One region of the Actinomadura keratinilytica genome, then DNA from elsewhere that is predicted to be linked to it. Evidence: riboswitches for the same ligand, from Rfam matches in the RefSeq annotation. Region 1 holds a riboswitch; the other holds the start of a gene.

Evidence for each region. Region 1 has a riboswitch for ZMP and ZTP ahead of ABD879_RS24990 (serine hydroxymethyltransferase). Riboswitches for the same ligand answer to the same signal wherever they lie in the genome.
Region 2: another riboswitch for ZMP and ZTP. It lies ahead of ABD879_RS26065 (bifunctional methylenetetrahydrofolate dehydrogenase/methenyltetrahydrofolate cyclohydrolase); the one in region 1 lies ahead of ABD879_RS24990 (serine hydroxymethyltransferase).

The regions. Positions count from the first base shown of each region.
Region 1 is NZ_BAABDO010000099.1:16,987-22,223, reverse strand. It holds gene ABD879_RS25015 (phosphoglycerate kinase) at 1-1,038, shown strand, start outside; gene tpiA (triose-phosphate isomerase) at 1,043-1,837, shown strand; gene secG (preprotein translocase subunit SecG) at 2,018-2,260, shown strand; gene ABD879_RS25000 (RNA polymerase-binding protein RbpA) at 2,374-2,748, shown strand; gene ABD879_RS24995 (class I SAM-dependent methyltransferase) at 2,883-3,506, shown strand; ZMP/ZTP riboswitch at 3,556-3,642, shown strand; gene ABD879_RS24990 (serine hydroxymethyltransferase) at 3,704-4,975, shown strand; gene ABD879_RS24985 (class I SAM-dependent methyltransferase) at 4,942-5,237, opposite strand, start outside.
Region 2 is NZ_BAABDO010000110.1:781-6,017, forward strand. It holds gene ABD879_RS26045 (hypothetical protein) at 1-146, opposite strand, end outside; gene purN (phosphoribosylglycinamide formyltransferase) at 281-958, shown strand; gene purH (bifunctional phosphoribosylaminoimidazolecarboxamide formyltransferase/IMP cyclohydrolase) at 921-2,501, shown strand; gene ABD879_RS26060 (hypothetical protein) at 2,709-2,888, shown strand; ZMP/ZTP riboswitch at 2,925-3,010, shown strand; gene ABD879_RS26065 (bifunctional methylenetetrahydrofolate dehydrogenase/methenyltetrahydrofolate cyclohydrolase) at 3,081-3,932, shown strand; gene ABD879_RS26070 (FHA domain-containing protein) at 4,661-5,237, opposite strand, start outside.

The sequences.
Region 1 (5,237 bases):
CGGGTCGTCGTCTGCGCCCACCTGGGCCGCCCCAAGGGCGAGGTGAAGCCCGAGTTCTCCCTCGCCCCCGTCGCCGCCAGGCTCGGCGAGCTGCTCGGCACCGACGTGCGGTTCGCCTCCGACGTCGTCGGCGACTCGGCCCGCGCCATCGCCGAGGGCCTGGCCGACGGCGAGGTGGCGCTGCTGGAGAACCTGCGCTTCGAGCCCGGCGAGACCAGCAAGGACGACGCCGAGCGCGGCGCGTTCGCCGACCGGCTCGCCGCCCTCGCCGAGCTGTACGTCGGCGACGGGTTCGGCGCCGTGCACCGCAAGCACGCCAGCGTCTACGACGTGCCGCAGCGGCTGCCGCACGCCGCCGGGGGGCTCATCGCCGCCGAGGTCGACGTGCTCAAACGGCTCACCGAGGACGTCGCCCGCCCGTACGTGGTGGTGCTGGGCGGCTCCAAGGTCTCCGACAAGCTCGGCGTCATCGACAACCTGCTCGGCAAGGCCGACCGGATCCTCGTCGGCGGCGGCATGGTGTTCACCTTCCTGGCCGCCCAGGGCCACGAGGTCGGCAAGAGCCTGCTGGAGCACGACCAGCTCGACACCGTCCGCGAGTACCTGCGCCGCGCCGAGGAGTCCGGCGTGGAGATCGTGCTGCCGGTGGACGTGGTGGCCGCCACCGCGTTCGCCGCCGACGCCGAGCACTCGGTGGTGCCCGCCGGAGGCATCCCCGCCGACCGGCTCGGCCTGGACATCGGCCCCGCGTCGGGCAAGCTGTTCGCCGCCAAGCTGGCGGGCGCGGGCACGGTCTTCTGGAACGGCCCGATGGGCGTGTTCGAGATGGAGCCGTACTCGCACGGCACCCGCGCCGTCGCCCAGGGGCTGATCGACTCCGGCGCGTTCACCGTCGTCGGCGGCGGCGACTCGGCCGCGGCCGTGCGCGGGCTCGGCTTCGACGAGAGCGCCTTCTCGCACATCTCGACCGGCGGCGGCGCCAGCCTGGAATACCTGGAGGGCAAGACGCTGCCCGGCCTCAACGCTCTGGAGGACTGACCCGATGGCGCCCGCGACCTCTTCCCGCAAGCCGCTGATGGCCGGCAACTGGAAGATGAACAACACCCACCTCGAGGCCATCAAGCTGGTGCAGCAGCTCGGCTTCACCCTCAAGGAGCCCGACTACGAGGCCGTCGAGGTGGTGGTGCTGCCGCCGTTCACCGCGCTGCGCTCGGTGCAGAGCAGCGTCGAGATGGACAAGCTGGGGCTGCGCTACGGCGCGCAGGACGTCTCGCCGCACGCCTCCGGCGCCTACACCGGCGAGATCTCCGGCGCCATGCTGGCCGCCCTCGGCTGCTCCTACGTCGTCGTGGGGCACTCCGAGCGCCGCCAGTACCACAACGAGGACGACGCGCTGGTGAACGCCAAGGTCAAGGCCGCCTTCGCCAACCAGGTCACCCCGATCGTGTGCGTCGGGGAGGGGCTGGAGGTGCGCAAGGCGGGCGAGCACGTGGCGTACACGCTCGCCCAGGTGGACGGCGCGCTGGAGAAGATCCCCGCCGAGCAGGCCCGGTCGGTCGTCATCGCCTACGAGCCGGTGTGGGCGATCGGCACCGGCGAGGTCGCCACCCCGCAGGACGCGCAGGAGGTGTGCGGCGCGATCCGCGGCCGCCTCGCCGAGCTGTACGACGGCGACGTGGCCGACCAGGTGCGCGTGCTGTACGGCGGCTCGGTCAAGAGCGGCAACGTCGCCAAGCTCATGAAGGAGCGGGACGTGGACGGCGCGCTGGTGGGCGGCGCCAGCCTGGACGCCGGCGAGTTCGTCAAAATCTGCCGGTACCGGGACCTGCCCGCCTGAGAACCGCCTCGATTGCGGATCGATTCGGCAACGACATGCGGATTCTCGCCGAACCAGCCGGTAATCCGTCGTACCCTTCGTACGTGACGGGTAAACCGCTCGGCTCGTACCATGTCCTGTCCGTGTAACCGTTCGAGAACACGCCCCGTGCGGCGGGGCGGCCAGAGAAGGCGCTGAAACGTGATCATCGCAACGTCCGTCGTGCTCGCCATCACCAGCGTGCTGATGGTGATCCTCGTCCTGATGCACAAGGGCAAGGGCGGGGGCCTGTCCGACATGTTCGGCGGCGGTATCAGCTCGTCGCTGGGCGGCTCGTCGGTGGTCGAGCGCAATCTCGACCGGCTGACCATCGGCGTCGGGGTGATCTGGTTCGCCTCGATCGTCGTGCTCGGGCTGCTGTTCAAGAGCAAGGGCGTCGGCTGAGCGGGCCCGGACCCGAGACACCGGCCGTCGCGCCACCGTGCCGCGCCCGTCCCGGAGGGCGCGGCACGCGGCGGCATTCCAGCGAGCGGCAGAATCAAGCGAGGAGTTAGTCCGTGGGTAGTGGCAACGCGATTCGGGGCAGCCGGGTTGGGGCCGGTCCGATGGGAGAGGCCGAGCGCGGGGAGGCGGCCCCCCGCGTCTGGGTCAGCTTCTACTGCGCCAACCGGCACGAGGTGCGCCCCAGCTTCGCGACGGACGTCGCCATTCCCGACACGTGGGACTGCCCCCGCTGCGGGTTCCCCGCGGGGCAGGACCGCGACAACCCCCCGGCCCCGCCGAAGACCGAGCCGTACAAGACGCACCTGGCCTACGTGAAGGAGCGGCGCAGCGACGCCGACGGCGAGGCGATCCTGGAGGAGGCCCTCGCCAAGCTCCGCGAGAAGCGGGCCGCCGTCAAGGCCGCCATGGAGTCCGCGGGACGCAGCTGACCGCACGGTCCGCGCCCCCGTGACGTCCCACGGCCCGGGTCCCCGAAGGAGGGGCGCCGGGCCGTTCGCATGCCCGCGCCCGCCCGGGGACCGGAGGGTTCCGCGGGGACGGCCTTTGCGCGACGATCGGGGCCATGAGCAATGCGATCTTCGCCCGGTTCTTCGATCTGGTGGCGGGACGGGCCGAGGCGCGCGGCCACGCCGAGCTGCGCCGCGAGCTGCTGGCCGGGCTGACCGGCCGGGTCGTGGAGGTGGGGCCCGGCAACGGGCTGAACTTCCGGCACTACCCCCGGGGCGTCACCGAGGTGCTCGCCGTCGAACCGCAGCCGTACCTGCGGGGGAAGGCGGCCGAGGCGGCGCGCTCGGCGCCGGTCGAGGTCCGGGTGACCGACGGCACCGCCGAGCACATCCCGCTCGGCGACGCCGGCGCCGACGCGGTCGTGGTGTCCGGGGTGCTGTGCTCGGTGTCCGTCCCCGCCGCCGCGCTGGCGGAGTTCCGCCGGGTGCTGCGGCCGGGCGGGCGGCTGCGCTTCTACGAGCACGTGCGCGCCGACGGCGGCTGGGGGCGCCGCCAGGACCTCGTCGACCCGGTGTGGTCGCGGCTGATGGGCGGCTGCCACGCCAACCGCGACACGGTGGCGGAGCTGCGGCGCGCCGGATACCGCATCGAGAGCTGCCGCAGGCTGGTGTTCCCGCGCGAGGCCCGGTGGTCGGTGGTCGCCCCCCGCGTCATCGGCACCGCCCTGCCGCCGGCGTGACCCCGGCGGCCCGCGGCGCCGTGAGCGGCGGGGACGTCGCCGTCTAGGATGGGACGCACGCGACTGGCGCAGTCAAGGTGGAGTCGACCACCGGGGAGCGTACGTAGTCCGCACACCGCGCGCCTGGGTGTACGGGCCCCCGTCGGCCGGGGGTGCCCGCACCGCGCCTCCGGCGTTGGAACAGCGCGGAGGATGTCATGCACGATCCGGCCATCGCCCGACTGCGGGACCAGGATCCGGCCGTCGCGGACCTCGTGGAGGCCGAGGCGCGCCGCCAGTACGAGAAGGTCCGGCTGATCGCCTCGGAGAACTACGTGTCGCCCGCCGTCCTGGAGGCCACGGGCAGCGTCCTGACCAACAAGTACTCCGAGGGCTACACGGGCCGCCGCTACTACGAGGGCCAGCAGTACATCGACCCGATCGAGCTGCTGGCCGTCGAGCGGGCCAAGCGCGTCTTCGGCGTCGAGCACGCCAACGTGCAGCCGTACTCGGGGTCGCCCGCCAACCTCGCCGTCTACATGGCGTTCCTGGAGCCCGGCGACACCGTCATGGGCATGTCGCTGCCGATGGGCGGCCACCTCACGCACGGCTGGTCGGTGTCGGCGACCGGCAAGTGGTTCCGGCCCGTCCGCTACGGGGTGCGCGCCGACACCGGCCGCATCGACCTGGACGAGGTCCGCGACCTGGCCCGCCGCGAACGGCCCAAGCTGATCTGGTGCGGCGGCACCGCCATCCCGCGCACCATCGACTTCGCGGCGTTCGCCGAGATCGCCCGGGAGGTCGGCGCGGTGCTGGCCGCCGACATCGCCCACATCGCGGGGCTGATCGCGGGCGGCGCGCACCCGTCGCCGGTCGGCCACGCCGACGTGATCTCCACCACCACGCACAAGACGCTGCGCGGCCCGCGCGGCGCCATGATCATGACGACGGAGGAGCACGCCAAGGCCGTCGACAAGGCCGTCTTCCCCGGCCTGCAGGGCGGGCCGCACAACCACACCACCGCGGCCATCGCGGTGGCGCTGGAGGAGGCGGCCCGGCCGGACTTCGCCGACTACGCGCATCAGGTCGTCGCCAACGCCCGGGCCCTGGCCGCCGCGCTCGCCGAGCGCGGCTTCGACCTGGTGTCCGGCGGCACCGACAACCACCTGATCCTGATCGACCTGACCGGCCGGGGCGTGCCCGGCAAGCCCGCCGCGCAGGCCCTGGACCGGGCGGGCATCGAGCTGAACTACAACACCGTGCCGTTCGACCCGCGCAAGCCGTTCGACCCGTCCGGGCTGCGGCTGGGCACCGCGGCGATCACCACGCGCGGCCTCACCGAGGGCGAGATGCCGCGGATCGCCGCCTGGATCGACGAGGTCGTCCAGGCCGCGGCCAAGCAGGACGACACGGCGCTGGACCGCGTCGCCGGGGAGGTCCGCGAACTCATGGCCGCCTACCCGATGCCGGGCTGGGCGCCCGCCCCCTGACCGGCGTCCGGGACGGCGCGGGCGAGCACCAGGATCATCCGCCACGCCTCCGGATCGGTGACGGGCACGTCGCCGAAGTCGCCGTAGCGGGCCACGACGCGCAGCGCCCCGGACAGGCGCACGGCGGCCTCCACCTCGGTCGCCGACCAGAACCGGTACGGCACCACGTCGCGGACCACCCGGGTCGCGGCGCCCTCGGTGACGGTGACCGTGACGTGGTCGTCGGAGATCTGGGTGACCGGGTCGAGGCGGTCGGTGGGCT
Region 2 (5,237 bases), on a different contig from region 1:
TTGCGCTCCTCGGGCGCGTTCACCGGGGGGCGCCCCGGAGGCGGCGGGCCCGCTGGACCACCGTGGGCAGTGTCGTCGCCGGGGGTCCGGCCGGTGTCCTGGCGAAGGACGTTGCCGCCGTCGCCCTGGCCCGGCTGCTCACTCACGTTCGTTCCTCCTGGCCGCTGGGATCGATGCGCTTTGGGGCCTGCCGAGCACGGCCGATAGGCTTCGTGCTGGGCGGTCAGTGCCCCGGACACTGCCGCGCAGGTCCGTCAACCCCAACGTCCACCAGGGAGTCATGGTGTCCGCCCGGCTCGTCGTCCTCGTCTCCGGTGCGGGGACCAACCTGCAGGCGCTGCTCGACGCGTGCTCGGATCCAGCCTACGGTGCGCAGGTGGTGGCCGTGGGCGCAGACCGCGACGGCACCGGCGGCGTGGCGCGCGCCGAACGCGCCGGGCTGCCGACGTTCGTCGTCCGCCTGCCCGATTTCCCCGACCGCGCGCAGTGGGACGCCGCCCTCGCCGACGCCGTCGCCGAGCACAAGCCGGACCTGGTCGTCTCCGCCGGGTTCATGAAGATCTTCGGCCCCCGCTTCCTGGAGCGGTTCGGGGGCCGCACCATCAACACCCATCCCGCGCTGCTGCCCGCCTTCCCCGGGGCGCACGCCGTCCGCCAAGCCCTGGACTACGGGGTGAAGGTGACGGGCTGTACCGTTCACTTCGTCGACGAAGGCGTGGACACCGGACCCGTCATCGCCCAGGAGGCCGTCCGGGTCGGCTGGCATGACGACGAGGAGACCCTGCACGAGCGCATCAAGCAGGTGGAGCGGCGGCTGCTGGTCGAGGTCGTGGGCCGCCTGGCCCGCGACGGCTGGACCCAGCGGGGCAGACGGGTCTCCATGAAGTGCAGGACCTGCGACACGTCCGTAGACGGAGACGATGAGGGGAGCTCGGCCGGTGAGTCGGGTGACGATTAAGCGCGCGCTGATCAGCGTGTACGACAAGACGGGGCTGGAGGAGCTGGCCCGCGGCCTGCACGAGGCCGGGGTGGAGATCGTCTCCACCGGCTCCACGGCCGGGCGGATCGCCGCCGCCGGGGTGCCCGTCATGAAGGTCGAGAAGCTCACCGGGTTCCCCGAGTGCCTGGACGGGCGGGTCAAGACCCTGCACCCCAAGGTGCACGCCGGGCTGCTGGCCGACCGCCGCAAGGACGACCACGTCCAGCAGCTGGAGGACCTGAGCGTCGAGCCGTTCGACCTGGCCGTGGTGAACCTGTACCCGTTCGCCGCCACCGTGGCGTCGGGCGCCAAGCCGGACGAGTGCGTCGAGCAGATCGACATCGGCGGCCCCACGATGGTGCGCGCCGCCGCCAAGAACCACGCCAGCGTCGCCGTCGTCGTCGACCCGGCCGACTACGGCCAGGTGCTGGAGGCCGTGGCGGCGGGCGGCTTCACGCTGGAGCAGCGGCGCCGCCTGGCCGCGCGCGCGTTCGCGCACACCGCCGCCTACGACGTGGCGGTCGCGTCCTGGTTCGCCGGCCCGTACGCGGCCGACGCCGACGCCGCCGAGTCGGGCTGGCCGGACTTCCTCGGCGCCGCCTGGGAGCGCAAGGCCGTCCTGCGGTACGGGGAGAACCCGCACCAGCGCGCCGCGCTCTACACGGCGCAGGGCGGCCCGGCGGGGCTGGCGGGCGCCGAGCAGCTGCACGGCAAGGAGATGTCGTACAACAACTACGTCGACGCCGACGCCGCCCGCCGCGCCGCCTACGACTTCGCCGAGCCCGCCGTGGCGATCATCAAGCACGCCAACCCGTGCGGCATCGCGGTCGGCGCGGACGTGGCCGAGGCGCACCGCAAGGCGCACGCCTGCGACCCGGTGTCGGCCTACGGCGGCGTCATCGCGGTCAACCGCCCGGTGACCGCGGCGATGGCCGAGCAGGTCGCCGACGTGTTCACCGAGGTCGTCGTGGCGCCGGGGTTCGACGAGGACGCCCTGGAGATCCTCACCCGCAAGAAGAACATCCGGCTGCTGCGCTGCCCCGAGGGGCCGGCGAGCGCCGAGGAGTACCGGCGCATCGACGGCGGCGTGCTGCTGCAGAGCGTCGACAAGGTGGACGCCCCCGGCGACGACCCGGCGAACTGGGAGCTGAAGACCGGCGCCCCCGCCGACGAGGCCACGCTGCGCGACCTGGCGTTCGCGTGGAAGGCGTGCCGCTCGGTCAAGTCCAACGCGATCCTGCTGGCCGCCGGCGGCGCCACCGTCGGCGTCGGCATGGGCCAGGTCAACCGGGTCGACTCGGCGCGGCTGGCGGTGTCGCGGGCGGGCGACCGGGCCGCCTCGGCGGTCGGCGCGTCCGACGCCTACTTCCCGTTCCCCGACGGCCTGCAGGTGCTCGCCGAGGCGGGCGTGCGGGCGATCGTCGAGCCGGGCGGGTCCATCCGCGACGAGGAAGTGATCGCCGCCGCCAAGGACGCGGGCATCACGCTCTACTTCACCGGCGTGCGCCACTTCTTCCACTGACGCCGCCGCGTCCGCCGGCCCGGTGCGCCGCACCGGGCCGGCGGCGTCCGCGGTGGGCGGGCTGTATGTACTGGTCTGGGCGGTTTCATCCCGGGTGGCTTGGTAGCCTCGCCGTCGGTCGCGTCCGCACCCCCGATGACGTCCGGCGCGTCCGTGGCCCGGCCCGTGTCCGTGGCGGGCGATCACCGTTGAGCCCTTGGAGGCGCGATGGACTCCGTTGTGTCCGTGCTGGTGGGAATGGTCGTGCAGACCACGTCCGTGCTCCTGGAGGCGCGGCAGCTGATCGGCCTGGTCGCCGCCGCCCTGGCCGCGATCCTGGCCGCCCAGCTCGGCTGGCACGGCACCGACCGCCTGATCTCCTGGCACGGCCGCCCCGACGAGGACTGATCCGCCCGCGCCGCGGCCCGGCCCCGGCCGATAGCATGGCGGGGACGCGACTGGCGCGGACAAGGTGGAGTCACCACCGGGGAGCGAACGACATCCGGACACCGCGCGCCTGGGTGTACGGGACGGCAGCCGGGGAACCCGCGACGAGCCCGTCCGTACGGAAGACCCGGCCACGACAGCGCGGAGGTGCATATGACCGCACGGATCCTGGACGGCAAGGTTACGGCCGCGGAGATCAGGGCCGATCTGAAGAAGCGGGTCGACGCGCTGCGCGAACGCGGTGTCCGCGTGGGCCTCGGCACCGTGCTGGTCGGCGACGACCCCGGCAGCCACGCCTACGTCAACATGAAGCACCGCGACTGCGCCGAGGTGGGCATCGAGAGCATCCGCCGCGACCTGCCCGCCGACGCCTCGCAGGAGGACGTCGAACGCGCCGTCGCCGAGCTGAACGCCGACCCCGCCTGCACCGGCTACATCGTCCAGCTGCCGCTGCCCAAGGGCCTGGACGAGCACCGCGTGCTGGAGCTGATCGACCCGGCCAAGGACGCCGACGGCCTGCACCCGGTCAACCTGGGGCGGCTCGTCCTCATGCGGCCCGCCCCGCTGCCGTGCACCCCCAAGGGCATCGTGGAGCTGCTGCGCCGCTACGACGTCCCGCTGCGCGGCGCCGAGGTCACCGTCGTCGGCCGCGGCCTGACCGTCGGCCGCTCGCTCGGCCTGCTGCTCACCCGCCGCTCCGAGAACGCCACCGTGACGTCCTGCCACACCGCCACCCGCGACCTGGCCGCGCACACCCGCCAGGCCGACATCGTCGTGGCCGCCGCCGGCGTCCCGGGGCTGATCACCGCGGACATGGTCAAGCCCGGCGCCGCCGTGCTGGACGTGGGCGTGTCCCGGGTGGACGGCAAGCTGACCGGCGACGTCGCCCCGGACGTCCACGAGGTGGCGGGCTGGGTCGCCCCCAACCCCGGCGGCGTCGGCCCCATGACGCGCGCCATGCTCCTGGCCAACGTCGTCGAAGCCGCCGAAGCCGCGACGGCCTGAACCGCGCAGTTCCGGTGTGACCGCCTGAACCGATGCGGCAGCGCGGCACAGCGCGGTGGTGGGGGCACACACGGTTGTGATTGAGCGCGTGGTGCCCCCTGTGCGCGCGGCGCTCCCCGGTGTTTCGGCGTGGGTGCCTTGTCTCCGGTGTCTGGGGTTTGGTGTGACCGGTGGCTGCCGGCGAGGTCGTTCGGCTTCGGCGTGGCCGTCTGAGCCGGTGTGGCAGTGCGGCACCGGTGTGGCGGTTGGTGCATATGCGGCTGCCGCCGGACGCGCGGTGCCCCTGTGCGCGCGGCGCTCCCCGGTGTTTCGGCGTGGGTGCCTTGTCTCCGGTGTCTGGGGTTTGGTGTGACCGGTGGCTGCCGACGAGGTCGTTCGGCTTCGGCGTGGCCCTCTGAGCCGGTGTGGCAGCGCGGTACCAGCGTGGTGGTGGGTGCACATGCGGCTGCTGCTGGATGCGCGGTGCTCTGTGTGTGCAGTGCGCCCCCGGCGTTTTGGCGTGGTTGCCTTGTCGTCGGTGTGGTCGTCTGGGCCTTGATGTGGCCGGGGGCTCCCAGCGTGACCGGTGAGTGCCCGCGTGGCCGGGGCTCGGTGTTGTGGCTTGAGGTGGGCGGGGGTTCGCCCGTACGGGGCCGTGGCCCTCGGCGCATGGCCCCGTACGGGCGAACCTTGCGCGCCGCTCCCCGATTGCGCTGCCGTGGGGGCGGCCGCAAGCTCAGTGCGTCAGGTCAGCTCGCCCGGCGCCCCGCCGCGCCCGCCGGGGGCCGGCCGGGCGTGCCGATGCGGCCCGGCGGGTGGCCGGGGGCGTGCCCGGGGCGGCGGACCTCCGCGGTGCGGGCGTCCACCGGCGTCCGGTTCTGCTGCGGCACGTGCACCGGCGGCAGCGGGCGGACGAGCCCCATCGCGATGACCTCGTTGGCGAGGCGGGTGCGCCGGTTGGCGCCCTCGGGGATCCGGAACTTCTGGTAGAGGCGCAGCAGGTGCTGCTTGACCGCGGCCTCGGTGACCACCAGGTCGGCGGCGATCTCGCGGGCGGTGGCGGGCGCGACGAACGCCTCGTCCGACAGGGCGGGCCGGCACAGCGAGGTCAGCACGTCGACCTCCCGGCGGGTGAGCTCGGGGGCCACGGCGCGCCGCAGCTCGACGTCCGGATCGACCTCCTCCCGGGGGATGCCCCCCATCCGGCAGCGCGCCGTGCCGAAGCTCACGACGTCGCCGTCCTCCAGTACGCGGCGGGCGATCGGGCGGCCGTTGACCCTGGTCCCGTTGCGGGACAGGCCCATGTCGACGACATAGACGTACGGG